DNA from 3 places in the Oceanobacillus longus genome. Region 1 is predicted to be linked to each of the others. Evidence: riboswitches for the same ligand, from Rfam matches in the RefSeq annotation. Region 1 holds a riboswitch; each other region holds the start of a gene.
The links. A riboswitch is a leader RNA that binds a small molecule or an ion and turns the genes downstream of it on or off. The one in region 1 is predicted to bind thiamine pyrophosphate.
Positions count from the first base shown of each region.

Region 2: linked by a shared signal. The riboswitch ahead of thiM (hydroxyethylthiazole kinase) and the one ahead of thiW (energy coupling factor transporter S component ThiW) in region 1 are both predicted to bind thiamine pyrophosphate.
Region 3: linked by a shared signal. The riboswitch ahead of thiT (energy-coupled thiamine transporter ThiT) and the one ahead of thiW (energy coupling factor transporter S component ThiW) in region 1 are both predicted to bind thiamine pyrophosphate.

Region 1 is NZ_JBHSAO010000010.1:48,114-58,664, forward strand. It holds gene ACFOUV_RS13545 (5'-nucleotidase C-terminal domain-containing protein) at 51-3,761, opposite strand; tRNA gene ACFOUV_RS13550 (tRNA-Ala) at 4,075-4,147, shown strand; TPP riboswitch at 4,631-4,745, shown strand; gene thiW (energy coupling factor transporter S component ThiW) at 4,841-5,329, shown strand; gene thiD (bifunctional hydroxymethylpyrimidine kinase/phosphomethylpyrimidine kinase) at 5,472-6,278, shown strand; gene thiE (thiamine phosphate synthase) at 6,303-6,926, shown strand; gene ACFOUV_RS13570 (MerR family transcriptional regulator) at 7,140-7,907, shown strand; gene ACFOUV_RS13575 (MDR family MFS transporter) at 7,974-9,455, opposite strand; gene ACFOUV_RS13580 (hypothetical protein) at 9,800-10,312, shown strand; gene ACFOUV_RS13585 (hypothetical protein) at 10,389-10,551, shown strand, end outside.
Region 2 is NZ_JBHSAO010000004.1:135,174-145,724, forward strand. It holds gene ACFOUV_RS07265 (sulfatase-like hydrolase/transferase) at 61-1,839, shown strand; gene ACFOUV_RS07270 (hypothetical protein) at 1,930-2,415, opposite strand; gene ACFOUV_RS07275 (EamA family transporter) at 2,685-3,611, shown strand; gene ACFOUV_RS07280 (DMT family transporter) at 3,711-4,025, opposite strand; gene ACFOUV_RS07285 (DMT family transporter) at 4,027-4,365, opposite strand; gene ACFOUV_RS07290 (NAD(P)H-quinone oxidoreductase) at 4,576-5,562, shown strand; TPP riboswitch at 5,907-6,009, shown strand; gene thiM (hydroxyethylthiazole kinase) at 6,095-6,874, shown strand; gene ACFOUV_RS07300 (Lin0512 family protein) at 6,936-7,295, shown strand; gene tenA (thiaminase II) at 7,354-8,043, shown strand; gene ACFOUV_RS07310 (amidohydrolase) at 8,285-9,451, opposite strand; gene ACFOUV_RS07315 (AbgT family transporter) at 9,518-10,551, opposite strand, start outside.
Region 3 is NZ_JBHSAO010000008.1:33,135-43,685, forward strand. It holds gene ACFOUV_RS10840 (carbon starvation CstA family protein) at 1-641, opposite strand, end outside; gene ACFOUV_RS10845 (hypothetical protein) at 846-2,261, opposite strand; gene ACFOUV_RS10850 (general stress protein) at 2,400-2,750, shown strand; gene thiT (energy-coupled thiamine transporter ThiT) at 3,766-4,335, opposite strand; TPP riboswitch at 4,428-4,529, opposite strand; gene ACFOUV_RS10860 (YceI family protein) at 4,793-5,329, shown strand; gene ACFOUV_RS10865 (thiol-disulfide oxidoreductase DCC family protein) at 5,420-5,782, shown strand; gene ACFOUV_RS10870 (VanW family protein) at 5,763-6,632, opposite strand; gene ACFOUV_RS10875 (NAD(P)/FAD-dependent oxidoreductase) at 6,908-8,116, opposite strand; gene ACFOUV_RS10880 (SDR family oxidoreductase) at 8,328-9,032, opposite strand; gene ACFOUV_RS10885 (hypothetical protein) at 9,071-9,838, opposite strand; gene ACFOUV_RS10890 (hypothetical protein) at 10,025-10,456, opposite strand.

The sequences.
Region 1 (10,551 bases):
ATCCTTCTTTCCTTTAGAGTAAATATTATATAACTCGATTTCCTTACTTGTTACTGATCGATACTAACCTTCAGCACTTTACTTTGAACATCAATCATTTCAAATGTCTCTGAACTAGTTCCATTCGTAACCGTTAAGGTCACTTCTTTTTCTTTCAGCAAATCTACCTGTTTTTTATTAAGCAGCAGATTTCTAGGTTTTTTCTCATTGTAAATATTGATCAATACGTGAGAACCATGGTCAACATCTTCCAGAACCTTCGTGTGAACTGTTGCAGTACCATTATTTTTCTTCGGTTCAATTTCTACTACTGGTGGATCTTCTTCTCCCGGCTCACCAGGTAGTTCATCTGTTTCTGTGATTCTTCCTTCAGAACCATAAACAATCGGATTGGATTCTGAACTGTTTAGGCTTTCTACAAATTCAACCATTGCATCAACATCAACCGGTCCCATAACTGGATTTTGGCCAAGGTCTTTAATTGGTCCATCGGATGTTCCCATATAATTATTAACGGTTAAAGTATATGTTTCATCATCATCAATTGGTGAACCATCTGGGAAAGTAATATCTACAACTTCACTTAACTCAGGGTTCCACGTATAATACAATCCACTAATACTGTAATCCGGTCCATAAGTTGGTGATAATTGTTCATTAATAATTGGGTATAGTTCAGCACCTGTTACTTCAACCTTCATTAAGGTATTTCCAAACGGGAGAATGTTATACAATTCTCCCCAAGTGACTTCACCTGCCAGTAAGTGGTCTCTAATTCCCCCTCCATTCTGCATTGCAAAATCACTATCCATATTTGCTTTCATTCCATCTGCAATTAAGTTACCCAAACCGTGATCACCATCGTTCGTATAATCACCAATCAGATCTTGTGCATTATATCCTACTACTTTGTTTATAATAGGTGCAATTTGTTCTGAATAATCGTTTAACGTTTCAGAAACTGCTTCATCAGCAGTATAATCACTTTGTTTCACAAATACGATTTCAGCTTCTTTATTTAAAATGTCTCCTGTATTTCGATCAATTTCTAGGTCCACATCTGCAAAAGCTTTTCCGTATTCAGAAGCTTGAACAATTAATTTATTATCTACAACAGCATCATTTACTGCATGATTATGTGCTGCAAAGATAACGTCTACTGCATCATCAACACTATTGGCAAGATTAGCCGCGGCACCAGTCGCCGCATCGCCAGATTGATAAGCTGGCATATGGGCAAGAACGATAATTGCTTCCACACCTTGCTCTGTAAGTTCAGTAGTTGCATCGTTGACTGCTTCTGCTTCATCTGTAAACGCAACATTCTCCAAGGAAGCAGGCATTACCATATTGACTGTTTCCATCGTATTGACACCGATAAAGCCAATATTCACGCCATCTACTTCTTCGATAACATATGGTGGTAAGAATGTTTCACCAGTATCTTCATATACACAATTCGCACAAATTACCGGGAAGTTCATTCCATCATAATCGTCTGTTCCTAAACCTTCTGGATGCTCTCCACCATTTACCATACGTAACAATTCTGGTAAGCCTTCATCAAATTCATGATTACCTACTGTTCCTACATCAAAACCGATTTCTTCCATAATTTCTACTGTTGGCTCATCCTGCAAAAGTCCAGAGACTGGAGAACTTCCTCCAATCATGTCACCAGCATGAATGATTAATGTATTTTCGTTTTCCTGTTCACGTTCTTTAATAGCGCTCGCTGTATAATCCATGCGTCCATACATATCAGAAATGCCATCTCCATCAGGATCAAGCATATACTCTTGATCAATTTTCCCATGTAAATCATTCATGCTCAGTAGCTGTAATTCCAGTATATTTTCATCTGGAGTTCCTTCATCCCCTACTGGAGTATATCCATACGATTCAGCCTCGTCAGCACTTGAGAAGAAGATTCGTTTCTCAACCGACACATCTGCCCAATCATTTGGTTCTACATATTCCATGGTGTTTGAATTTCCAACATAACGTAGGAATCCTTTTTGATCATCATTTGCACGGAATGCAAACGGCAATTCCAATAACGGATCTTCCGGATTCCAAATTCCTAATCCAGCATCTTGAGCTTCTTTCACTGCTTGCTGGTAAGTAGGATATGCTTCTTCATCAATTGGTGCAAGAAAGTATGTTGATGCATAACCTTCCTCTACCATTTCTAGATTGATGTTTAGCCCATCTTCTTTACGAATAACTTCTGCTAAAATTCTTCCATAATCATCTGTTGGCTCTTCTCCGATTTTTAGATAAATTTCATCTCCTGGTTGAAGAAGCTCTCCAATATAATTTGTTGCCAAATCACCATAGTATTTTTGATTTTCATTTATATCATCTCGAGCTGGGTCATCATTATGTGCAGCATACGTTTCTGCTGTATCCATATTCAGGAAGCGAACTCTCGTCTCACCGAAAACAGGCGTTTCTACACGGATTGTGTCTCCATCTGTTATTCTATCAACTGTAGTTTCATAGAGTCCTGCGGCGGTTGGCGGTTCCGGTTGTTCTTCTGCTACTTGCAGATCAGCCTGTTCTGTTGGGATAATCTGATAATCATTATATTGACTAACGATAGCGGTAATGTCATACCACATATCAGATTCTACTTGTGAGATATCCAGTGCATTCTCCATTACTCGTAAAATCGTTCCATTAAAATCTACATCTACCAAGGATACATTATATCCACCACCAGCTGGGCTGCCTGGGATATTGTTAATATAGCCATTAATCTGTACTAATTCTCCCTCATAGGACTCTGCAATCTCTGGATTTTGAAGATCTTCAAGGGTAATTTGCTGTGCTTCTGGTAATGTTTGTCCTGTTTCCAGGACATCAATCTCAGTTGGAATAACCTCTTTTAATCCATTATAGGAATCTAGTTCCCCAATAACTTGAACCCGATCCCCTTTTTGCAGGTCAGGTAACCCACCTTGTTCGTAAGCAAATAGATTAATGCCGCCAGTATCATCCTGTATGTAAGTTGTGAACTGGGAGCCATTACTGATTGCAGCATGATCTGCTGTTACGATTCCTTCGACAGTTACCACTGTTCCATCACTTAAGTTACGAGCTTCTTCAATGGAATATTCATCTCCTGGTTCACCAGGCTCACCAGGTTCCTCTGGTGGATCTGTTGGTTCCACGCCATCCATTGTATGACTGCCAAGGTATGCAAATGTATCACTAGCATAATCCATCCACTGTCCTTCATCATACGTTTCAGTTGGTACTGTGACTGATGAATTTCTTATCAGAGTCACATTTTTAGCATAATCATTATCTTCACCAATGGTACCTAGTATATCCGTAGGTTCTCCATTATTTGTTAAAGCAAGTGCATCATCACCATTAAAATTTATGACGGAGCCATTTACGATATCTGCTTGATCAAGAATTTTCTGGGTAGCACTTGTATGGGCAAGAGTCAGAACATCACCATGTGCAAGTGTACCGGAAAGTTCCATTGTCTCGTTTGCAGTAGACGCACCATTGCTATATAACTCTAATCCATAGTCTGATAAATCCACCTCACTACCCGTACCATTATAAATTTCTATTGCCTTGTTATAAGAACTACCTTCAATATACTCCGAAATAAATAAATCCTCTGCTGTCGCTTCATTACTTTCAGCAGCTGCAGACATAGAAAATACAGGTGTGAAATTCATAAATGCCAGCGCTAAAATAAGAAACATACTAACGGTCTTTTTAAAAGTTATACTCTTCATTGATACCCTCCATTTTTAGAATATTTGTTCCAGATGCGAGATTTTAAGACAAAATCCGCACCTGTCCTTCTTAAATATTGCATAAAAGTAAGAGGGTTACTATGAAATATTCGTAAACATTTGTAAATATATTGTAAATTCAGACCATTAGTACTATGTATTTATAAAAAGGGTTAATAAGTCCTTAGTTATTTTTTTGGTTTCAGTTCCATCGAAAGAGAAAAACAAAATGAGAGAACCAGAAAGGAGACATTACTTTAAAATTTTTCTTGAAAAATTGATAAAAAGTGGCTATAATCATAATTATGTGTACGGGGCATTAGCTCAGCTGGGAGAGTGCTTGCATGGCATGCAAGAGGTCAGGGGTTCGAGCCCCCTATGCTCCATCCTAAAATTAAAAAGGTTAGATAGGACTTGTAAAAACATCCTATCTAACCTTTTTAAGTATAATAAAAACATTTTTACTGAGAAGTTATGACTGCGTGGCAGAAACTTGATTAAGAAATGGGGCTGAACACACGATTTGAAGAATAACCTAGTGGTCGCTTTTATTTTACCTTTTTGATAATATTTGCATGTGTGTCCAGTTGATTCTGTGTATGTTTAAAGTTACTTCGTGTTTCAACAATAAAATCATCTAGTTTTAATTCGAAGCGATTTTGATTTTTTCCATCTTGGCTTGATTGATTGCCAATATATTATACCAGAAAACATTTCAAATTGTAGACTATATTTAGTCACTCTTATATTCTATATCGTATCATTCGCCTTCCACTCCACCTGGTAGAGTTATACCATGTTTTAAAGTTAATAATGACAAAAGTTAAATAATTTGGTAAGCTTAGAGTTGTATACACAATTATATAGCATGAAACTACTAGGGGTGCCCAAATAATATGTGGGCTGAGAGGAAAGCATACACTTTCCGACTCTTATGGACCTGATCTGGTTAATACTAGCGGAGGGAAGTAGTCGGACGTTTGTTATATCGTCTAATCTATTTTCAGCCTACCAAGCCAGGTCCATAAAGGATCTGGCTTTTTTGTTTAGTTTTTTACGAAAAATGGAGGGGGAATAATATGAGTCGAACGCTTTTGTTAACAACAATGGCAGTTTTTGTAGCAATTGGAACGATAGGTGCTCAGTTATTGTGGTTTCCAACAGGAATCGCACGCGCATATCCTGTTCAGCATGCAGTCAATGTCATGGCAGCTATCATGCTTGGACCAGGTCCTGCAGTTGCCATCGCATTTATGATTGGTTTACTTCGGAATATGCTTGGTTTAGGTACTTTATTGGCCTTTCCTGGAGGCATGGTTGGAGCATTTCTAGCTGGTTATATTTATAAAAAAGTTGGTAAAAAGGGATGGGCAGTAATTGGAGAAACGATCGGTTCAGGAGTAATCGGATCTCTTTTCGCGGTACCTTTTGCCCGCATTCTAATGGGTACCTCCGTTGGTGCATTTGCCTTTTTACCAGGATTTCTTGTCAGCAGCATTACCGGTGCTTTCATTGGCTGGTTTATCGTATCAAGGGTTAAAACCAAAAATTTAGCACGTATTAATTAGGAGGCTATATGATGACTTTTACTGATGTTTTAAGAAAAGGTGCTTCAGATGTAGAACGAAAAAGCTGTAAACTTGAACTAAGATTTTGGGAAATGGCATTTATATGTGAGGAGTTGCCATCAAAAAAGGTGGTGTCATCTCGATGAAACAAATACCTTGTTCCCTTACCATTGCTGGGACAGATCCTAGTGGTGGGGCAGGAATTCACGCTGACTTAAAAACTTTCCAGGAATTAAAAAGCTATGGTATGTCTGTTATAACTTCCGTAGTTGCCCAGAATACTACTGGTGTCCAGGACATCCATCATGTGCCACTTAATATGATTGAACAGCAACTGGATTCCGTTATAACGGATATGCCTGTTCATGCATTTAAGACTGGTATGATTGCCAATAAAGATATGATGAAAATGGTGGTTAGTAAGATTTCAAAGTTAAACGCTCCATATGTTATGGATCCTGTTATGGTTGCAACAAGTGGAGATCCATTAATTGAAGAGGAAGCACGTGATTTTCTAAGAAGAGAGCTTTTGCCATTAACTACTTTAGTAACACCGAATATCCCGGAAGCTGAATATTTGACCGGTAAAAATATTGAAACGGTTGACGATATGAAACAAGCTGCAGAGCATATTGTTGAGAACTTTGGTGCCGGAGCTGCACTTGTGAAAGGTGGCCATCTGAAAGGTGAAGCCATTGATTTCCTATATGATGGTTCAAGTCTTCATACCTTTTCCGCTAAACGAATTAATACTAAAAATACACACGGAACAGGTTGTACATATTCTGCAGCTATTACAGCCTATTTGAGTCAAGGTTTACCGTTAAATGAAGCCGTTAAAAAAGCGAAACATTTCGTTACGAAGGCAATTCAATATTCCTTTTCACTTGGATCTGGAAGCGGCCCAACAAACCACTGGGCAACACGAGGTGCACCTTCACTCGATTAAAATTTTCTAAAAGGGAGATAATGAATGTCACACTATATAAAACAAAGCTTGCGTAAATATTTTATTATGGGCAGCCAAAACTGTTCCCATGATCCTACAGAGATTTTAGAATCAGCAGCTGAAGCTGGAATTACAGCATTTCAATTTCGCGAAAAGGGACCCAAATCACTTACTGGCAATGCAAAGTTAGAATTAGGAAAGCAATTAAGAGATATATGCCGAAAACATCATATTCCGTTTATCGTTAATGATGATATTGATTTGGTAACCCCTCTAGATGCAGACGGAATTCATGTTGGACAAGAAGATCAATCAGTAGAAGAATTACGTAAAATGTTTCCTACTAAGATAATTGGGCTTTCTGTATCAAATTCCTACGAAGTTGAAAATAGTCCTCTACAGGTAGTTGACTACGTCGGTGCAGGGCCAATTTTTGCTACAAACACAAAATCGGATGCTAAAGCACCTGTTGGGGTTGAATGGATTACAACATTAAGAAAGCAGTTTCCAGACCAACCTATTGTCGGGATTGGGGGCATCAATACTGAAAATGCATTGTCTGTAATTGAAGCAGGTGCAGATGGTGTTTCCTTTATAACAGCAATTACAACTGCTAACGATATTAATCTTGCCGTACAACGTTTATAAACATTAACTTCTTTCTTTATGATTATAATCGAAATGAAAGTTCAATAGGGGGTGGAAATAACTTTATTTCTTTCACCCCCTTTTTGATTATTTATTTCGATTATAGTTGTGTAAGGAAGAATTTTTTTGATTTCACCACAAATGAATTCATATTTCCTATTGACCTTTACGCAACGTAAGGGTTTATGATAACAAATGTCAGGAGGGGCACATATGGAATACACGGTAAATAAATTAGCTAAAATTTCAGGCGTGAGCGGCCGCACACTCAGGTATTACGACCAAATCGGACTACTTAAGCCAGCAAGGATAAATTCTTCGGGTTATCGTATTTACGGACAGAAAGAAGTTGACCTGCTTCAACAAATCTTATTCTACCGTGAATTAGAAGTAAGTTTGGAAGAAATTGCTGACATTTTGAATGAGCCAACCTATGACCAAACTAAAGCACTCAAAAATCATTATAAAAAGCTGATGCAAAAACGCGCCCACCTTGACAAACTAATAGCAACGGTCGAAAGGACGATTGCAAGTAAAAAAGGAGGAACACCCATGCAGGATAAAGATAAATTTGCAGGTTTCAAAGATAATTTGATCGATGAAAATGAACAAAAATACGGAGAAGAAATTCGTAAAGCGTATGGCGATGAGACGGTTAATACCAGTAATGCAAAGTTAAGAGGTTTATCTGAAGAAGATTTCAAAGCGATGAATGACTTAGGGGAAGAAATAATGCTACTGCTTGAAAAGGCATATAAAACGGGAAATCCAGCCTCGGACTTGGCACAAGAGGTTGCTGCAAAACATAAACAGTGGCTCATGTATTCTTGGCCTAATTATTCAAAAGAAGCACATGCAAGTCTCGCAGAAATGTATGTTTCCGATGAACGTTTCACTGCTTACTATGACAAGGCTATCAAGGGTGGCACAGAATTCTTACAAGATGCGTTATTAATATATTTAGATAGGAAGCAAATATAAAGCAGGAAAAAAGAACCCCCTTTCAGGTCAAACATCTAAAAGGGGTTCATTTTGCATTCTACTTTTTTATTCTTTCTTTAACAGTTCCTCTGCTTCAATCGGTGCAGCACGATAAACAAAGAAAGCCATAATTACAGCAACAATTGACATCGCAAAAGCAATAAAGTAAACCAGCTCAACACCTGCCACCATTCCTTCATTTACTACCATCATGTCTGTTGGATCAGTTGAATTTTGCAAGAAATTACTTTGCCTTGCATTCATGATACTAATAAAGACCGAAACACCTATTGCCCCTGCAACTGGCTGTAATGTCGTCATAACTGCCGTTCCATGTGGATAAAGTTCTTTTGGAAGCTGATTTAATCCATTTGTCTCCGCAGGCATCATCGTTGCAGAAACAGAGATCATTAATAATATATACCCAACAATAATTACCCATAGCGGTGTATTTAAGTCTAACCTACTTAGCATAAACATAGTTGCACATAATACAAGGGTTGCAGGTACCATTAATACACGAGGTCCGAACTTATCAAATAGGCTCCCCATTATCGGTGACAAGGCACCATTTAAAATACTACCCGGTAATAGGACTAAGCCTGCTGTAGCAGCCGTTAAAGCTAAAGGTCCTTGCATATAAATCGGTAAAATAATCTCCGAAGCAAACATCGCCATAATGATAATCAAAAACAGGATCACCCCATGCGTATACATTGGGTATCGAAATACCCTTAAATCAATAAGGGGTTCTTTAAGCTTCAACTGCCTTAATGCAAAGAACAGCACAGCAATAAATCCTACCAAAATAACGGAATAAACTTTAGGATCCAAGAACCCTGCTTCACTTTCTCCTGCCGAACTAAAGCCATATACAATGGCACCAAACCCGATTGTTGATAAAATAAGCGAAAGGACATCTATTTTTGGCTTCGTAACTTCAGAAACATTGACTAAATAGTTATAAGCAAATGCGATGGAAAATAATGCAAATGGGATAACAATTATAAATAAATATCGCCATCCTAAATATTCAACAATGACTCCAGATAAAGTTGGCCCAATCGCCGGAGCAAACATAATGACGAGTCCAATTATCCCCATGATTTTCCCACGTCTGTGTGGTGGATATATTAATAAAAATACATTAAACAAAATTGGCATTAAAAGCCCTGTACCAATCGCCTGTATCAACCTACCTGTTAATAAAATAGGGAAAGTTGGTGCAAGTGCACATATCGTAGTTCCAATGGTAAAAATGACCATTGTACTCAAAAATAGCTGTCGTGTTGTGAACCATTGTAGTATAAGAGCTGAAGCAGGAATAACAATTCCCATCACTAACATAAATCCTGTAGCCATCCATTGTACAGTGGTAAGCGATACATTAAACTCATGCATGAGCGTAGTTAGAGCAATATTTAGTAAAGTTTCATTTAAAATGGCAAAAAAAGCACCAATTATAAGAGAGAGCATAATTGGCATTACTTTTACACTTGGATCATCAATCAGATATTCATACTTTTTTTGGTGATTATTATCATCCATACAAAAAACCCCTTTCTCTATACCGATAAAAAAATAATTATACCAACATCTCATAAAAGGCAAAGAGTTAATTGTATAGATCCTATATTATAATGTTGTTAGTTCTTCCATAAACATTTGTTCGTAAAATGCAAGATTATCTTACCACGCAATAGGACTCCTTACAAGATTATTTTCTCAAACATTTTGTTCGTCCATTACTCAGAATTCAAATTAAGATCATCTGTTTATATATCTTCTTCGTTGTTTTTTGCCCATTCTGCCAAAATTAATCCCCAACTGGACTATTCCCCCATATATTAAAGAGAACGAATTTCATAAGTGTATAGGGGAGGAAGTAATAGATGAGTTATAATCAACCACCATATGATGATGAGGAAAGACAATTTAATCTTCCAGGTTATTTACTAGGTCAATTTTTCGGTTCGGGAGGAACAGGAGGACCTGGCGGATTTCCTGGGGGACCCGGCGGATTCCCAGGCGGTCCTGGTGGGCCTGGGGGACCCGGCGGATTCCCAGGCGGTCCTGGTGGATTTCCCGGAGGACCTGGTGGATTCCCAGGCGGTCCTGGTGGGCCTGGGGGACCTCCAGGGAGCGGCCAACAAACTGGGGCACCAACAACTCCGCCACCAAGCTTCACACCAACACAGTCACAGTTTCAAACGTATGCCGTTGACCCTGGTGGAATACGTGGGTGTTTATTCAGATTTACGTATATTTGGTTAAGAAGGGATGCCTTCTGGTTTTATCCAACATTTGTTGGCAGAAATTCCATTGCCGGTTTTAGATGGACCGGATTCAGATGGGTATATTTTGGCATTGATTTAGACAGAATCGAATCCTTCCAATGCTTTTAGTGACAAGTGACATACTAATATAATCATACAATCAGCTCTTCATTTTTTTCATATGATAAAGTGAGGAGGGATGATAATGTATCAATTGGCATTAATTTTCTTGGCGGCGATTCTAGCTGGTTTCGCTCTAATTGCGGTTGCTACGAATGCTGCAGTAACATTTCTATCAGCGACTATTATTAGTGTACTTGTTTTCGTAGGAGCAATTGCTATTATTGTGTTCGCATTGGCATTAATCT
Region 2 (10,551 bases), on a different contig from region 1:
CTGATTCTTTCATAGGATATTATGTTTAAAATCTTTTTTATTTTTTTGGAGGGATTATCATTGGCAAAAGGACATAAGAATCAATCTAATATATCAGAAAATAATCGAGATCGACCAAATTTTCTTTTCATTATTGTAGATGAAGAGCGCTTTCCTACAGCGTATGAATCTGATGAATTAAAGGAATGGCGCAGAGTCCATTTAAAAGCACAGGAACGATTACGTGAAAATAGTATGTCTTTTTTAAACCATTATGTTGGTAGTACCGCTTGTTCACCTAGTAGAACCACTCTTTTTACAGGGCATTATCCATCGCTTCACGGTGTTACACAAACAACCGGCGCCGCAAAGGGTGCTTTTGATTCGGATGTGTTTTGGCTTGACCATAATACGGTTCCGACTCTGGGAGACTATTTTCGTACTGCTGGTTATCGTACGTATTGGAAAGGAAAATGGCATATATCGGATGAGGATATACTAATTCCAGGTACACATAACGCATTATCAAGCTACAACAAGCATACTGGTGTACCAGATCATAAAAACGAGAAAATTTATTCACGTGCAAATCGACTTGATGCCTATGGTTTTTCAGGGTGGATGGGTCCGGAACCTCATGGAACTGACCCTAGGAATTCAGGTTCATCTGCAAGAATTGGTCTAGATGGACGAGATGCTATCTATGCCGAAGAAGTGGTTTCTTTATTAAAGAAACTTGAGGAAGGGCATTCCAAAGAGAGTGAACCTTGGTTGATCGTATCCTCTTTCATTAACCCTCACGATATTACATTGTTTGGTCTACTCACTCAATTGTTACCTACTTTTGATTTTAAAATTGATCCAAGCGTTCCTGATATCACACAAGCTCCAACAGCGGGTGAATCTTTACAAACGAAACCAACAGCACAGGAAAGCTATCGCAAAACATATCAAAAAGCCTTGCAGCCCACTTTGGATACGCCATTTTTCAGGAAACTTTATTATTCACTTCAAAAAGAAGTTGATAATGAAGTGTTTAAAGTGTTACAAGCGCTTCAAAAATCAATTTTCAATGAAAATACAATTATTGTTTATACATCTGATCATGGTGATTTATTAGGTTCACACGGAGGATTGTTTCAAAAATGGCATAATGCATATGAGGAGTCTATCCATGTTCCTTTCCTTATCCATAGCCCAAAGCTCTTTACTGGAAAACAACAAACAACTATGTTAACAAGCCATGTAGACGTTATTCCGACTTTATTATCACTTGCAAACATTCCTACCGAAAAGGCTCAAGCCAAACTTCGAAAGAATCATTCGGAAGTGCACCCATTCGTTGGTAGAGATCTTACACCACTCATACACGGTAATCAGGAATTCTCCCGTGCAAATGAAGCCCTTTATTTTATGACAGATGATGACTTTTCAAGAGGCTTACATCAAGTGTCACAAAAGGGTGAATCGTACGAGTCCGTCACACAGCCAAATCATATGGAGACATTGATCACCACATTAAAGACGGGAGAAAATGATAGTGAAGAAAAATGGAAGCTATCTCGTTATTTCGATAATCCTCAATTTTGGAGCACCCCTGATGTTGAGGACCTAGTTAATCTAAAAGAAAGCACTCTATCTCTTTCAGATGCTACGGAGACTACAATTAAGGTATCAACTACAAAAACCAATCCTGTGCCAGATCAATATGAATTATACAATGTTACGCAAGACCCGTTTGAGGAGAAAAACTTAGCTCATCCCCAATTTGCAACTCCAAAAACAAAAATTATCCAGCAAAAATTAATCAAAACCCTCGAAAAACAAGCACAGAAAAAAAGACTATCCCCTGAATCTTGACTGAGGTGGAAGCACGGGGACGGTTCTTTTGCTTCCTATATAACAAAAAGAAAAGGAAGCAGGAGAACCGTCCCCATGCTTCCATATCCCTTATTCCACCGTGTAATCAACAAGTATTAACTGGCCCATTTCATTTTCGTAGTATTCAATGGTCATTGGTGATCCTGGTTCTAACGATGCCCAATCATCATCCATAAATTCAATTATCTGTAATGCGATTGTTTCGTCTGCTGTTTCGACTTCTATTGTATGTGGATCTCCTTGTCCGCTATAAGTTGCTTCTTCTTTGATGGTTTCTTGTGCAGCATCACCATTCTCTGATTCGGTACCTTCCTCATCTGCCTCTTCTTCTACAGATTCGGACGCTTCATCTTGATCATCAGCCGGGGTAAAATCCTCTGTTTCTGCCTCTTCGTTGTTTTCGATATCCTCTTGTTCCGCTGACTCCTCTGTTACATCCGCTTTACTTTCTTCTGTTTCCGTTCCTTCATCATTCTCGGTGGTCCCTCCGCACGCAGCTAAGACCACTAAAAATAAGGCACTAACCAATAGGAAATACAATTTTTTTGTTTTCATCTTTTCACCTCTTCTTAGAAAATTAGTCGCATTATTTACTAAATAGTTACATCATACTGTTTCTAATCCTATAGTAACTAATATAACAGAAAAGTACTTTACAGAAAAAATTTTACTGCCAAACCTACTTTCGCCTAAAAACCCGTTTATTTCCATCAATCCTGCCCCCCACAAAGACCTATTAAATATGCTATGATAGTATTTATGGTCTTTTTTCTTCCAACAACAGAGAAATACACCATGTTATTTAACAATAATGGAGGATTAATATGAAACGTCATCATGCTATCATCGTTTTCCTAATAGGAGCATTTTTCTTTGGGTTGAACCCGTTATTTATTAAATTAGGTTATGCTGCGGGCTGGACCCTCGGTGAAATTAACGTAATACAGGCCATCATTGCTTTGATCGTGCTTTGGACCATCGGAATTATTGCCCTTAGACGACATCCACAAGCAATTAAAAAACTTAACGTCAAAACAGTGCTTTCCCTCGTGATTGCGGGAAGCTTTACCGGACTTACAAGCGTACTTTATTACGGTTCGATGCAGTATTTACCCGCATCCCTCGCAGTTGTATTACTATTTCAATTCGTATGGATTGGCGTATTATTTGAATGGATTTTCAGCCGAAAAAAGCCAAATAAACGAACGATGCTTTCTGTCATACTAACATTGGTCGGTGTATTATTTGCGGCAGATGCGTTTAATGGAGGACTAACCGAGATAACACTTCTCGGCTTTATACTCGGAATTGGAGCAGCATTCTCCTATTCCGCATTTGTTATATTCAGCGGGCGTGTAGCTGTTGAGGTCCCGGCAACGATTCGGACGCCGATTATGATTACAGGTGCTGCTCTATTAATCTTTCTTATATTTCCACCACATGTGACACTAAACGTCAATGCAGTTAGTAGTGGAAGTTTATGGTTCTATGCTGGTTGCCTTGCACTATGTGGGCTCATCTTAACACCACTTATGTTTGCAATATCCACCCCACATATATCTGCAGGCCTAGCAACAATCCTCGGTGCCATTGAGCTTCCAGTATCGGTAATCGTTGCATATATCGGATTGGGCGAATATATCGCACCTTCCAGATGGTTCGGTGTTTTGCTTATCCTACTTGCAATCACAATCGGTGAAATAAAAGTCATTTGGCATATGATAATCAAACCGAAAAAGTCTGTTAATTAGACAGACTATGGGAACCACGCGAACGTGCCCAGTGCCAATCCCCACCGCTTTATGCGCTTCTCGTATCAAAGCAGTGGGATCTGGCCATTGCCGAAAAAATCATCCAAGTACTTTCAACCCCACAGCACCAGCTATAATACAAAGTAAAAAGAAGATTCTTTTCCAACCGGCAGATTCTTTGAAGAACAAGATACCCATTAACACTGCCCCAGCTGCACCCAAGCCTGTCCAAATCGCATAGGCAGTTCCTAGCGGAATATCTCTCATCGCAAGGGAAAGAAAAACAAATCCGCTGCCAAACGTTAAGATAATCATGAGCAGCCAGCCAATTGACTTTTTACGAAGATAAAGATTGATGCTCATAACTCCAAATATTTCACCGAAACTCGCTATAACAAGGAAAATCCAAGCCATTTTAATCTCCTCCCTGTTCTGCAGGTTTATCATTTGGTGTGGTCATTTTAATTCCAATAACACCCACTATAATTAAACCGATAAAGAAAACCTTTGCCACCGAAAATTCTGCTCCAAACAAAATGAAATCGATCAACACAATTGCTGCTGCCCCTGATCCTGTAAAAACGGCATAAACGGTACCGGCTGGTAGTTTTTCACATGCTTTAATTACAAAATAAAAACTGAGAATAATGACTATAATTGTGCAGATCCACTCTATTAGTGAATCGGAATATTTCAGACCGATGACCCAAAACACTTCGACAATTGCAGCAAAAAGAACATAAAGCCAAGCCAATTGCAATTCCTCCTTTTTGATCGAAAACATCTTACGTTACTCCCCTATTTTAGCACATATGGGCGCCTAGCCTTTGGTTTACATAAAGACGTTTCTTATGTTTATTTAATCTTTTTCTGATAAGGTTAAAATAAAGGGAAATTCATGTCCTGTAGTTTAATAGCACTTACTCGAAGAAGGATGAATACTTTAGGAGAGGAGAAACTATATATGAAAGCTATCACTGTAAAACAACCAGGTGGTGCGGAGCAATTACAAATAACAGAACAGCCTAAACCGGAACTGCACGAAGGTGAATTGTTAATAAAAGTAAAGTCGGCTGCTGTTAACCGATCGGACATCGTCAATCGCGAAGGTCGTTCTGGTTATTTGAAGAATCCAAATTTGGGTATTGAAGTTGCCGGCATTGTTGAACAAGCGGGTCCGGGAACAGAAATAGAAGTCGGAACAAGAGTAATGGGACTTGTGAATGGCGGGGGTTATGCAGAATATGCGGTCATGCCTGCTGAGCGGGCGATGGTCATTCCGGAAGGCTTATCGTTTAAAGAGGCAGCAGCGATTCCAGAAGTATTTTTAACTGCTTATCAAACGTTATTTTGGTTAGGACGGTTAAAAGAGGGCGAAACAGTACTTATTCATGCCGGTGGGAGCGGAGTCGGAACAGCAGCAATCCAACTAGCAAAACAACTTTGTGAAGCGAAAATCATCACTACTGCTGGGTCAAAGGAGAAGCTGGATTTTGCCCGTTCATTGGGCGCAGATCATTGTATCAATTATAAGGAACAAGATTTTGCTGAGGAAGTATTGCAAGCGACAAATCAGCAAGGTGTTGATCTGATTTTGGACTTTATCGGTGCATCTTACTGGAAAGGAAATATCTCCAGTATCAAAGTAGACGGACGCTGGGTATTAATTGGCGTACTAGGCGGTGCGAAAATAGAAGAAGTAAATTTGTTAGAACTGATGTCGAAAAGGATTCAGCTGACAGGCACATTACTCACGCCAAGAAGTGATCCGTACAAGGCAGAACTGACAGCTGATTTTGCCTCCAGCGCTTTAAAACTTTTTGAAACTAAGCAGCTTAAGCCAATAATTGACCATGTATTTGATTTTGAGAATATTCAACAGGCACACTTACACATGGAACAAAATAAAAACATTGGAAAAATAATTTTAAAAGTTGATCCAACAAGCTAAAACACACTGCTCTTCAGTGTGTTTTCTTGTGTGTTCCACTTGCTTCACTGGAATTCCGCGAATGTCTACATTTATCAGCGCATATGGCGTTTATACCGCGATTTATTTAACTTTATCCGCGAATCGCTGTTCTGGGAGAGTATGAAGTGGACGTGCTTTCATCTTCAGAGCCTATACAATCGGCATCTGTCCTACTTTATCGCTCCCAATAAGAAGCATGGGGACGGTTCTTTTGCTTCCTACTATCAAAAAGGAAGCAGGAGAACCGTCCCCGTGCTTCCATCTGCCATATATCATTTTACTTTTATAATAGAATGGAGTAAGCTCTAGTTAGAATAATTAAAAATATCCACTAGGGGTGCCGTTTGGCTGAGACAAGATTCATTTCTTGATCCCTTTGAACCTGAACTGGTTAATACCAGCGTAGGGAAGTGGAGTTGGCGGCGTATACATATACTGAATTTGTATATACAACCACTCCATTTGGGGTGGTTTTTTTAATTCTTCAACTTATCAGAGAGGAGATGTCCAGATGAATTTTATTGCAAAAATCAGAGAAGACAAGCCATTTATTTTTAATATTACGAATGAAGTTGCGAGTAATTTTGCCGCAAACGGTCTAATCGCAATTGGCGCATCCCCTGCTATGTCACATACTCCGAGAGAAGCACAGGACTATGGAGCGATGGCCGACGCAGTCGTGTTGAACCTTGGAACATTAACGGAGGACCGTGGCGAGGCAATGTTAAAGGCTGGAAAGGCAGCAAATGAGAAAGGGGTTCCAGTTATTCTTGACCCCATTGCAGTTGGTGGGACAGTTTTTCGGACTGAAATAATTAATGACATACTTGCAACTGTAAAGCTTGCAGCAATTCGTGCTAATGCCGGAGAAATTGCTGTGTTGGCAGGCGCTTTGGAAAAAGCAAAGGGACCAGATTCCATGATTGAAAAAAATGACCCAGAAATAGCAAAAGCTGTGGCAAAAAAATATGATACAGTTGTGATTTCAACCGGCGAAACAGACGTAATTACCGATGGCATGCGAACTGCTTTATGCAAAAATGGCCATGAAATGTTACAAAACATTACTGCCAGCGGATGCCTGCTTTCATCAATTATTGGACCTTTTGTAAGTGTAGCTGATGACAAATTCCAGGCAGGTGTATATGCAGTGGCAAGTTATGGCATTGCAGCGGAATTAGCGATGAAAAAAGCAATGGGGCCTGGAACATTTATTCTGGCACTACTTGACGAGCTTTATTTCTTAACGGATGAAAAAGTAAAAAGATATAAACAGATTCAGGAACGTTAGGACATCCGTAATCAAAGGAGCCTTCCTGAAGCTATTTTAATAAAGGAAGAAGGAAAAGAAAATGGAAAATCTCATATTTATTGAAACAGGAACAGGGTTGGATGTGCACGGACAGGATGTAAATATTGCGGCTGAACGGGCAGTGCTGAATGCAATCCATTCCAATTCCATGCCAGGCATGAGAAAAATTTTGCCGGATGGTGACTTAAATAAGATGATCGTAAATGTCAAACTAGGCTTGCCGCAGGATTTGGAAAAATTAGATCAGAATAGAATAAAAAAGTTAATTCCCTATGGTACGGTCACCATTGAAGTAATGGACGGCGGCATGGCAACAACAAGCGGAATTTTTCTTGAAGAACAGCAGGATAAAAACGATTTGATGTACATCGTTAACGCTGTAGTAGAAGTAGGCTATTAAAAAATAAATGTCCATTTTCTAATTCATCATTAGGAAAAAAATAGAGGAGGAATTTTTTATGCGTTTTTCAGAGTCGTTGAGAGAAGCAACAAAGCAAAGTTGGGAATTAAGCCTGAATCATCCGTTTGTACAAGGGATTGTCAAGGGAGATTTACCGCTGGAAACGTTCAAAAACTATATTATGCAAGACATCTATTATTTGAAACATTACGGCAAAGTCCATGCCTTCGCAGCTGCCCATGCGGATGACTTTCGTGTTTCTGCAAGACTTGCTGAAAAGGCAAAAAAAACAACTGAAGCGGAGCTGACTGTACACAAGGAACATGCTGAAATTTTAAATATTACGAATGAAGAAATAGAAAATTTTAAACCAGCGCCGACTGCATATGCCTATACATCCCATTTGTACCGAGCGTCATTATCCGGTAGCCTGGCCCAAATTGTAGCTGCTATACTGCCATGTTACTGGTTGTATGCGGATATCGGCTTGCAATATAAGGATGCAAAACCGGCCGAAGAAATCTATCAAAATTGGCTGAACATGTATGCTAGTAGCTGGTTCCAGGAATCAACACAGGAAATGATTAACCTCATGGATGAATTAGCTGACCAAGCAAGCGAAGCAGAAAAGAAAAAGATTAAAGATCAATTCATCATTGCCAAAGAATATGAACTTGCATTCTGGGAAATGTCGTATACATTTGAAACATGGTTATCGGAAAAGGATAAGTTGGAGACGTCTGTGTAGAGCAAGACTAGACTAGATTAATCAATTATTTCTGGAATAAGATGCCGAGCAGACTGGAATTCCACGAATTTCAGGCGTATATTCGCGATTTCCTTAGCTGTATCCACACGAATATTATAAAAAAATAGAGACGGGCTTCAATAATTAAAGCCTATCTCTATTTTTATCTAATTAATAAGAAACCATGACGTTAAAAGAAAAATTGATAGCGGGTAGGGAACTGAGCTCTGAATTGACTATTTTATTTCCCCATTTCTAATGCAACATGAACCATCATGCTGACACCGTCGATTAAACTATCTTCATCGATGGCAAATTTAGGATGGTGATGGGGATAATCATAGGACTTTTCCTCATTTCTTGCTCCAATAAATATGAATGTTCCTGGTATTATCTTGGAGAATGCACCGAAATCCTCCCCACCCATAGTTAATGGATAATTGAATACACGATCACCAAATAACTTGGTTGCAATATCGATAACGGCATCGGTTTTCTCCTCATCATTGACAACCGCATCATAGCCATACTGGAAGTTAAACTCGTAATCAGCACCATATAAATCACATATGGATGCAACTGCCTTTTCCATTTTTTCTTTTACCAATTCACGCGTTTCTTGTTGGACCGTCCGTACACTTCCCTGTAATGCAGCGGTATCTGGGATGATATTCGTGGCACTGCCAGCGTGAAACTGTGTGGTTGAAATAACGACAGAATCGAGTGGAGAGGTCATTCGTGATACAATCGTTTGAAATTGATTGATAATCTGCGTACTCATTATAACCGGGTCAACCGAATCTTCAGGCTGGGATGCATGTCCACCTCTCCCTTTAATGAGGAGATCAAATGTATCTGAATTTGAGGTGATAGGCCCCTTGGTAATTCCAATTTTACCAATAGGAATCGGTGTGAATAAATGCTGCCCATAGACGAAATCAAGGTCGTTGAACAGCCCAGTCGCAACCATTTCCTGTGCACCGCCTGGAGGTGCTTCCTCCGCATGTTGGAAAATCAAATAAATTTCACCACTTATTGCGTCTACGTTTTGCGACAAAACACGTGCCGCTCCAAGAAGCATTGCGGCATGTCCATCATGCCCACAAGCATGCATGACACCCTCTTTTGTTGAGGCGAAATCAAGGTCATCCCGTTCTTCTTGAATGGGTAATGCATCAATATCCGCTCGCAGCCCAATTTTCTTTCCAGGTTTTTTTCCTTTAATAATGCCTAGTACACTCGTTTTCGTAGGACGAGATAATTCGATATTGTCCATTTGTCGAAGTTCATCTTCAATATATTGACTTGTCCAGTACTCCTCAAAAGAAAGCTCTGGATGCTGGTGCATCGTTCTCCTCCACTGAATAACAGCTGGTAATACTTGTTCGATTTGTTTAAACATATCCATTCGTATCTCCTCATTTAAAATTTATTTCTTATTGTTGGCGGCTAGGGAGCCGTCATTCGGGTTGGGTTACTGTTGTAAAAAGATAGGACCGCCTGGACCGACTGGGATGCCTAATAAATACCAAAGAACCAAAAATAAGGACCATACAATGAAAAAAGCGATGGAGTACGGTAGTAAATTAGAAAGCAGCGTACCTAAGCCAACATTCTTATCATACTTTTTCGCAAATGCCAATAATAGTGGCAAATATGGAAGCATTGGTGTAATTGGGTTCGTAATCGAATCCCCTATCCGGAAAATCATTTGTGTAAAAGCCGGATCATAGCCTAAAAGCATAAATAGCGGAACGAATACAGGTGCAAGGATTGCCCATTTTGCAGAGGCACTACCAATAAGTAAGTTGATAAATCCAGCAATAATGACGAAGCTTAAAATTAACGGTATTCCAGTGAAATTCATCTGCTGAAGAAAATCTGCACCTTTTATCGCTAAAATCGGACCTAAATTACTCCATGAAAAGTATGCAAGCATCTGAGCTGCAAAAAACACGAGAACAATGTAGCTTCCCATTGTTGCCATCGATTCACTTAACACATTCCCAAAGTCCCTCGAATTCTTAATTGTTTTCATCTTCAACCCATATACTAAACCTGGAACAAAGAACAAAATCGTAATAATGAAAACAACCGAATTCATGAACGGTGAATCATTCATAATCGAGCCTGTCTCCTGATTTCTAAGAATACCATTTTCAGGAATGACAAGTGCCATAAAAATTACAGCCGTTATTACTAACGAACTATTGGCCCAGCGTAATGCACTTTTCTCATCTGCACCTAGATCTTCTTCAGAAATCTGCTCGCCATGATACGCACCTAACCGTGGTATCGTCAATTTTGTTGTAACGAAGTAGGTTACGATTAATAACAATACTGCCGAAGCAGCAATAAAGTAATAGTTCATCGCAATATTTCCCGTATAACTCTCATCAATAAGTTGTGCAGCAGGTTCCGTAAAAGCCAGTGCTAAAGCATCTGTCATCCCGACGATGAAGTTAGCTGAAAAGGCCCCAAGTGATGCAGCATATGCCATCACAAGTC
Region 3 (10,551 bases), on a different contig from region 1:
AAATTAATTTGTAAAAACTCAAACCTACTCGCAAAGATTGCAGTAATATACATGATTGCCAAGGCAATCAAAGAAGGAATGAGCATCTTCGTATTACGTTTATAGGCAGCATATCCAATCCAGATTGCCAATGGAATCTGAATAAATACTGGAATGACACTTGCTGGATAATTAATGAATAAATTAGAAATAACCCATGCAAAAACAGCATTTACCATTAGTACTAATATTAAAATAATAAATAAAAACAATACTTTTGCTCGATTTCCAATTAATTTATCAGCTATTGTACCAACCGACTGCCCTTTATTCCTAACAGACAATGCAAGTGTTCCAAAGTCATGAACACCAGCAGCGAAGACTGTTCCTAATATTACCCAAAGAAAAGCTGGCAGCCATCCCCAATACACAGCTATAGCAGGTCCAAGTATCGGCGCTGCTCCTGCAACTGAAGTAAAATGATGTCCCCATAATACAAATTTGTTCGTTGGCACAAAATCGACACCATCTTTGTACTTATGAGCGGGTGTTACATAATTTGGATCAAGTCGAAAGATTTTTTCTGCTACAAATTTTGAATAATAGCGATAACCTAATGCAAAAACGACCATTCCAATCAGCGCTACCAAAATACCACTCATTTTTACTACCCCCTCTTATTTAATGGAATTATAATTTCTCTTACAAGCTATGTGAAAACGCTTTAATTTAGTACAATTACATTTTATCTATTGTTTATAAAAAAGTAAAACATTAAGAATTTTGGAATAACAATTAATTCATTAAGTATAAAAAAAAGAAAAGACAAGTCTTTTCTTTTTTTACATTTAATCTATTTTTTTAGTTTAGAGAAAAAATACAGCAATAAGCGTTGCAATAATTAAACCTGATATTACTGGAAGAAAATTCTTTCTTACTAAATCCATAACCGATACACCACAGAAACCTGCTATTGCAATCAAGGATGACCAGGCAACTATGGTACCTCCACCTGTCCAGATAGCCCCCATTTGACCAATTGCAGCAAGGGTTGCAGCATCAATAGATGTTGTTTCCAATGAAGCAGCAAGTGCGCCGGTAAGTGGTAATCCGGAAAAACCAGAGCCATCAAGCCCCGTAATAATACCAATAATTAGTACACTTAAAGCTGCAAGCAATGCACTTTGTGGCAAGTAGTCCTGCGTGGATGCAACGAGATCAAATAATAATGCAGGTCCCTCTTCTACCCCTAAAATAATTCCAGAGAAATCAGGACTCCCTAAAAAGAAGAAGCCAGCAATTGGAATTACAGGTCCCATTGCTTTAAATGCAAATACAAATCCATCTGTTATGTGATTCGTAACATAATCCAGAGCATGATGTTTACCAAAAGCGATGGTGGAAAGTAATAATAAGATAACTGCAACACCACCGACAAATGCTGCTCCATCTCCTCCAACCAGACCACTGTCTCCAGAAAAGAGTTTACTGTACATCATAAAAATCACGACACCAAGTAAGGAGATAGGGACAGCAATTGCAAAGACTTTGCTCCAAGTATTAAGATGAGCCGTTCGTACTTTATTTTTTGAACCTTCAGCAGTTTGGAGCTTTTGTAGTTCGATTTCATTTAGAGGATCATTTATTGAACGAATCGATTTCCGATAGAATAGATAGGCTAAAAGAATAGCCACCCCTCCGGCAATCAAGGATAGTACCAATGCTTTATCAGCAACAGAACCAACATCGATGCCAGCCGATGCAGCAGACAAGCTCGGGGCAACCTGAACAATATAATCTGATGACAGCGCCATTCCTTGTCCGGCTATTGCAATCGCAACTGCTGCGGTCATTGCTGGTAATCCTGCTCTTACTGCTGCAGGTACAAGCAATGCACAAATCAATGGAACTGCTGGTGTCGGCCAGAAAAACAAGGAAATAACATACGTTACAGTGATTAGGACAAAAAAGGACACATGCCCATTTACCATCATCTTTTGAATAGGTTGAATCATTCTGACATCTGCCCCTAAATCACGTAGCGAATGCAAGAGGGCCAGCATAAACGTGATGATTAAAAAGATACTGAATAATTCTTGAGCAGCAACTAAATTCGCATTAAATATTGCGGTAAAACCATCAATAATATTTCCTTTATATACAAAAGCGATTACGAATGTGCCAAGTAACGTTGGTAAAACAACTCCTTTGCGGAAGACCATTGTAACAATAATAATTAAAGTAAATAATCCATACAACAGATGGGGTATTGTTAAATCCATTCATCCTCTTCCTTTCTTCGATTGTGCTATAGCCTATGCATAATCGAAGAGAAACGCTACCAGATTCCAAATCACTATGATGTTTATTTCTATAATGAGCGGGAATAAAACAAGTAACAACAAAGGAGGAATTATTTTATGAAACCTTTTATTAGAGAATATATAAATGAAGAACAATTAAAAACGGATGTAAACAAACTACAAGCTCGCGGAGTAAAGAAGGGTGATATCTATCTACTCACACACGATGATGAGAGAACTGGCCGTTTAGCCGACGGATCAGAAACTAATACGATCGGTATGAAAGAAATGGATTTTAGTAGTGCTGTAGGAAATATGTTTAACAGCCAAGGGGACGAATTACGTACAAAACTAGAAGAAATGGGCTTCTCCAAAGCAGAGGCAGAGAATTACGAAGAGGACTTGGACGACGGAAAGATTCTGCTAATGGTTACTAATCATGACAACGTAGAAAACTTCATATTATAATGCCACAGGGATAACCTAATCAACAAGGTTGTCCCTTTCTCATGTATTCAAAAATAAGATACTCAACTTTCGCACCATTAAAATAAGTTCGAGCATTTAACTGGTTTAAATTTAGAATGTTTCTAATAATCCCCTTGCTAAACTTGATTAAAACAAGGCTGTTTTTCGTACTGTTTATAGCCTTTTAATCATCGCAGAGTTGAGATAAAATGCGAAGTAGGACAAGTAACTTCGGCGACCGCTCTGGTAAATATACTTCGCTTTCCGTGGGCGGCTGGTGAGCCCTCCTCGTGCTTCGCACTGCGGGGTCTCACCGATGCCTTTCCTCCCACAGGAGTCTTCGTATATTTACCAGAGCTAGTTTTAAGCTTGCAATTGATTAACACCTTAGTGATTGATATAAAAACCGGATCACACAGATTCAACAGTCCGGGTGAGCGGAGGGCGGTGACTCCTGCGGGAACAGCACGTGTCCGAAGACCCCGCAAAGTGGGTTTCTCGAGGAGGCTGAGGCCGTGCCCGCGGAAAGCATCCGTCCAGAGCGATCCCGGACGGCGGGAAAAGCACTTACTTATAGAAATCAAATCAACCAGCAGTTACTTCGTAGTTTATATAAAATCCGACGATAAAAGAGGGAAATTAACGAAAAGATCCTTGAATATAGATGTATCCAGACTGCACAGCGCAAACAGTTAATCCAAAGTCAACTTAAACAGTGTAGCTCCAGTCCTCCTAATTCTATCAAGGCTTATTTATCCATTTCATTCTGCGAAAGTTGAATAAGATAGAAAACAAGAATTGAAAGACTATTTCTTTTCTTTCCTATTCATACAGTCATTACATATTAACTTCCCATTTTCTTGAATACCATTAAAAAAACCACTCTCACAATATATATTTTTCTTACATGATGTACACGTCCCTATTAATTCACGCATATGATCAACCTCCAATAAATATAAGGTAACCTCATTGATTATGAGGTTACCTTATTGTGAGCGAATATACAATACTTCTAAGCTACGTTCAATAATGTTCTAGGTTGTTTATGGAACAAGAAGAACACAATAACCGTACATAAAATGAAGGATGGAACCATGTAAGAACCATTATAAATTAATGAATATAACCATGCAGGTTGTCCTTCAATTGCGGAGCCGAAGAATACGAGCCCTGCTACATAGTGAGCAATAAATCGTAATGTAGACCCCAATAATACCCCTAGCGTGATATAAGTAAGATATTTCTTTGTTTCACCTGACTTTACTGCCTGTTGAATTCGATTGGCAAAAATACCGGCAAAGCCTATGACTGTAAAGGCTAGCGCGTAATCAATAAATCCTTGTAATGGTGTTAAAATATATGCTGTTCCGGTTGCAACTTGTAATACTCCCCACAAAAACCCAGAAAGCAGACCACCTTTTAACCCCCAACGAAATGCAACTATAAATACAGGAATCATTGCAAAAGAAATCGACCCACCCTGAGCCCATATTTTAAATGATAATGGTAAGATATCCAAAAGTAATGCCAATGCAGTAAAAATGGATACTTCAACTAAGAATAAAATTCGTTTTGACCTCAACTGTATTACCTCCCTTTTAAATTTCCACGCAAAAAAGCAATGCCGAGGGGAAGCTTCCTGATGGGGGAATCCGCTCACATTGCTTTTTAATCCATCAAAAAAACCACCAATCCCTACGCTAGTACTAACTAACAGGTTCAAAGGGTCTGAACAAAATGTTCACTCTCAGCCAAATGGCTCCCCCTGTAGGCTTTTATTCTATATGCTTCATTTGTTATGTGTATTGTACCTTATTATCAAGAAAATAACAATCTCTTGTAATCCATAAAACGATAAAAATTATGTTTCAAATCGAAGAGTAAGGGAACATTAAAGTATTCCTACCTTTTATTAAATTAATTTAAACTTAATTCATTTATTTTTAATTAAAAACACTTGACTTTAAACACATATCAATTTATACTAGGTAACAGAAAGTAACTATCGGGTTACAGAAAATTATTTGGAGGGATTTATAATGACAAAAACAGTTTGGACAGTTGACCAAGTCCACAGTGAAGTTGGTTTCTCAGTAAAACACATGATGATTTCAAAAGCTAAAGGCACATTCGATTCATTTGATGCTGTAATTGAAGCAGACGTAGAAAATTTAACAGATTCTAAAGTAGAAGTAACTGTAGATACTGCAAGCGTGAATACACGTAATGAAGATCGCGATAATCATTTACGCTCAGGAGATTTCTTTGATTCAGAAAACTACCCTAAAATGACTTTCGTTGCTACAGATATCAAGAAAAAATCATCTCATGATTATGAAGTAAGTGGTGATTTAACAATTAAAGGGACTACTAAACCTGTTACGCTTGATGTTACATTTGAAGGTCAAAGCAAAGACCCAATGGGCGGAGCTACAGTAGCTGGTTTTAGTGGCAAAACATCCATTAACCGTAAAGATTTCGGCCTTACTTGGAACGCAGCAGTTGAAACTGGTGGCGTACTTGTTGGTGAAGATGTTAAAATCAACTTTGAGCTTGAGCTTCATAAACAAGCATAATAACCGACCATATTTAAAAGCTGTATTTCCTTTGTGAAATACAGCTTTTTGTATAGAATTGACTTATATTATTATTGGAGGTAATTCAATATGATTGTCTATTATGATAGTTACTGCAAAATCTGTACAAATTCTTCAACCATTTGGAAAAGGCTCGATTGGAGAAATAAGCTTACATTCGATTCATTTCGGAATATGAAAGATTATCCACTTGAAATGGAAAAGAGTCTTCATGTTAAATATAATAATCGATGGTACAAAGGGTATTCAGCAATAATTCAAATAGCTAAAATGCTCCCACTCTTATGGGTTCTCGTGCCATTCATGTATATTTTCAAGTTCATTGGACTCGGAAACATTATTTATAAACTGGTTTCTAATAATAGAAGACTTGTCCCTGTTAATCAGTGTGCAGACGGAGATTCGTGTCAAATCAATCCTCACTCCCGTTAAAGTACTCCACAGTATCTGAGGAGTGTACGGTGACATTCATTTGGCCATTCTCTGATTTGGCACGAATTAAAATCGGCTCGTTATACAGGTTCTTAAAAACAAAATCAGGGCCCCACCAGCTTACGGTTGCGTCCCTTCCTGGTGGAACATAGGGAACTCGTCTGCTATGGGCATATCTTTCCACTATTTGAACACCTTTTAGATCTACTGCATTATAAAGCGTGGAAGAAACCTGACAAATACCACCACCAATATCCTCGGAGAGTTCTCCCTTTACAATGACTGGCGCTTGTTTATACCCTCTTTCTGTTGTTCTTTCACCTACTACACCATTAAAGGAAAATGTTTCCCCCGGAAATACAACCGTGTTATTGATAGCTTCTGCAGCTAAAGCTATATTGTGAGATCTTTCTGAATTGCTTTGTTTATAGAAGGTGACATATCTCCCAAGCTCTTTCATACTAACTTCCCTTAAGAGTCCCTGATCTACTTTTGGATAAACAGAAGTTTTCGGAACTTTTAGTTTTCCTTTTTTATCACTATAATATAATTTTCTGAATAAACGATTGAATTCTCTCCTATCTAAAGTAACCCCCAATTTTTCCTTTATTATTGTACCGTCTTTATTAAATTGCGCATCCTGAGCTTCTTTATAGATGACTTCGTCCAGGCTGTCCATTAAATTTATTAGTTTATATTCATCAATTAAAGCGTGATCAATCAAATCTAATCCGTATTGTTGAATTTCTACGGTATCTAATGTGATTTCATTATTATTAATAATAACATTAGCATCTTCGGCATTCACCGAAAGGCTTGCTACCAGTAGAACTGACAAAAAAGTAAACACGCTCACACCTCCTATGGATAGTATGAAGCAAACCTGATAATTCCATTCTGGGGTAGAAAGAATTCGTTAATTCTACCCTAAAATAATAAACACCATCCAAAATGGATGGTGTTTATTATTTATCTGAAATCTCTATTGTCTTCTAAATAATCACTTGCAAGACGGTATCCTACGATAGATGCCAGTACAAGTATTAATCCATATAAAGTCTTTTTCATTAATTAGTTACCTCCTTAGTTCTGGAGCTTATTTATATTCAAATTTACTTCCAATTCTTAGAAAGGACGGAATTTCCCTTTTTTAAGTACTGCTTTCGCTCCGCCGACCATAAATAGGGAACGATCATCAACTACTTTCTTCATTGCTGCTGCTGATTTTCCTCGTATTTTATTACCATCAAGGATATTTCCAATTCCATCAGTAACTCCAAGAGATGCAACAGTTCCTTTGTTATGGAATACAAAATCTTGTAAAGGTTGATTGCGTAGTAATGCTGCAATATTATCCGCAGCTACTGTACCTTCTTGTGTAGCCAATTGGCCTGTTGGTGGATATGGACGACCGGATTCTTTATCCATAACCCATGAACAGTCTCCGAGAACAAAGATATTTTCTTCTCCTGGTACTCTTAAATCTGCATCTACATTTACTTTACCTTTAACTAATTCGAAACCGGATTTAGCTAGAACTGGGTTACCAGTAACACCGCCAGTCCAAATAACGGTACCAGCTTTAATTAATTCTTTATCATCTCCAACGATAAAACCTTCTGGAGTTGCTTCTTTAATCGGTGTTCCAATTCTGAATTCCACACCACGATCTTCAAGCGATTTTTTCGCATATGTAACAAGATCTTCGTCAAACATCGGTAAAATAGATGGTGCTGCTTCCACATTGATGATACGTGCTTTACTGCGGTCAATATCATATTTTTTGCAAAGTTGAGGAACTTTTTCAGCTAATTCCCCTACGAATTCGATTCCAGTGAAACCACCGCCACCAACAAGAATGGTCAGTTCATCTTCATTCGGATTTTCTTCTGAAGCATATTTGGCAAATTGATATTCAATATGCTCGGCAATTAGGCGACTTGAATCAATATCAGTGATTGCAAAGGCATTTTCTTCCATACCCGGAATTCCGAAAGTATTGGATACCCACCCTAGAGCAATTACTAAATAATCATATGAAACTTCACTATTTTCCAGCACTACACGTTGCTCGTCTTTTTTCACTTCAAGAACACTATCATAAATTAAACGAACCTTTTTCGGATTCACTGCATCAGTAAGCATAAAACGCGCCTGATTTGGATTGATTGTTCCTGCAGCCACTTCATGTAACCACGTACTTTCATAGTGATAATTATGTTTGTTAATTAATACAATTTCTGCTTCTTCTGGTGATAGTTTTTGTGCTAAACGTCTGGATGTAACAAGGCCAGCATAACCAGCACCGAGTACAACTATTTTTGGTTTACTCATAAATATTTTCCATCCTTTCTTTTCCCCTTGAAAATCAGGGATAATAAGCGCTTTCAACAATTAAACATACTATAAAGTCATAAATCGCTTAAGTCAATTAGAATTTTAGTCATTACTTCATTATAATATCAAACTTTTTGTGAATACGCTAATAAACGAAACTTTTTTTCATCAAAATTTTTTTAAACTTTGCCCCCATAGCCTCAATCGATCAAATAGGTCTTACCGTTATTTCATTTACATTCACATAGCTTGGTTGGGTAGCTGCATAGACAACTGCTCTAGCTATATCGTCTGTTTGTAAAGGTTCCCGATCTGTAGGAAGTCTTTCCGAATTACGCTCCGTTTCAACCATACCTGGTGATATATTTGTTATTCTCACACCTGTTCTGGCCAATTCTTTTTCAAGACCAGATGAAATTGCCCGTACTGCGAATTTCGTAGCACTATAGACCGTACTTTTCTTTGTAACTTCATGACCAGAAACCGAGGAAATATTAACAATGTGGCCAGCAGACTTTTCAATCATACCCGGCAATACTGCATGGATTCCATACAATACACCTTTAATATTGACATCAATCATTTGATCCCATTCTTCTACGTTTGCTTCTCTTACAACACCATTACCTACTAATCCTGCATTATTCACATAAATATCGATGTCCCCAATAACTTCTCTCGCTTTCTTCACCATGGATTCAACATCTTCTTGATTGGAAACATCGGTTGGAACACCAACTGCTTTCCCTTTGCCGCCATTGTTTATCTGATTTACTATCGCATCTAGCTTGTCCTTTCTACGTGCCGCAACAACGACATTTGCACCTTCCTCCGCCAAATGCTTGGCAATTGCTGTTCCAATTCCACTGCTTGCTCCGGTTACGATTGCATTTTTCCCTTTAAGTTTTAACAATGGGCATCCTCCTTCAATCTCTTTAAGTCAAGTTTACATTACTCTTGAGCTGGTAGTTCTGCTGTTCCCTGGTCTTTAGATCTATTTTCAGGTCCTGGTTTCTGTTTTTTTTCTTCTTCTTCTTCTGGATCTGGTTCTGGATCTGGCTCCGGTTTTGGATCTGGATCTGGATCTGGATCTGGATTTTGTTCTGGGTTTGGTTCTGGATTTGGCTCTGAATCTAAATCTGGTTCTGGAGCTGATTCCTCTTTCTCTTTCTCTTTCTCTTTCTCTTTTTGATTTTCTTCTTTGACTTGTTCAACTGTCTCTTCTTGAGTTGTGTCTTTCTTCTTACTTTCTTTAGGGGTGGATATTATCTGCTTTTTTTCAACCTTTTTAACTTCATTATTACCACTTGATTTGCTGCTTGACTTCCATGTGCTGCTTTCAGAACTTTCTGTAGGGAAATGGTTGTTTTCTTCTTCGTTTTCCACTACTTCGATCCATTCTTCTTCTTTCTCTTCTACCTCTTCTACTGGTTCTTCTTGAATGGCAAACCGATCCATATTCTGCAATGCGATAGATCCCGCATTTCCTCTTTTTACAAAAGCTGTTGGAGTAAATATCTCCACATTTTTATTTGGGCTGAGCTCCTGTATTTCAGTTTCTGGCTCGGCGATAACAACATCCTGTATTGCTTCGTCGTCCTTGTCATTCTTTTCATATTCATCTTTTGTAGCTTCAGCACGATGAATACCGGCACTCACAACGATAAAGAAAGCAATCAATGTCAACACATTAATGATTATCAGTTTTTTATTCTTCATTTCTCCGCTCCCTATATATCGATTTTTGTCTGTTATTATCGATATTTAGTATTTATCTTATTGTAAGCCTTAATTGGTATATTTTTCAAACCTTTTTAGCTATTTAATCCCATTTTAAGTTTATTAGAATAAAAAAACTGCCCCAATGCAGGTTCAAGACCTACTGGGACAGTTCTTTTATAAGCTTTATATCGTTTTTTTCTTGTTGGAAAAAGCTTTTCCTCTTTCCATCCACTTTTGTTTTGCTTCAATTTTCTTGTTTTGTCGAGTTTCAGCAAGGACAGGGAAATCATTTTCAGCAAATTCCTGAACATCTTCCCAGTTTGGGAAAAATAAAACCTTCACATCTTTTGCCCCATTATCAAGACGTCGATTATTTAAACAAACACCGAAAATTCTATCTGATTTTGCAAGCATACGGTCAAAAAGTGCGGGTTGCTTTTCCTGATTTCGATAAAGCTCGTGGACTTTCCCCATATAATGTGAATCGTACTCACTGAATGCTGCATCACCATCAATGCACCTACTGCTGTGATATACTTTTTTATTACTCGCATAGATCCATATAAGTGTGCCGTAAACTAGGTTTTCCTTCGTACTTACGATAACTTTTTTCATGTGTATCATCCTTCTGTTTCGAGGAAAATTAGCATCGTAAATATAATTCTTCAAGATATCCGTTTATTGAATTATGCTACCTCTACTTCTTAGTA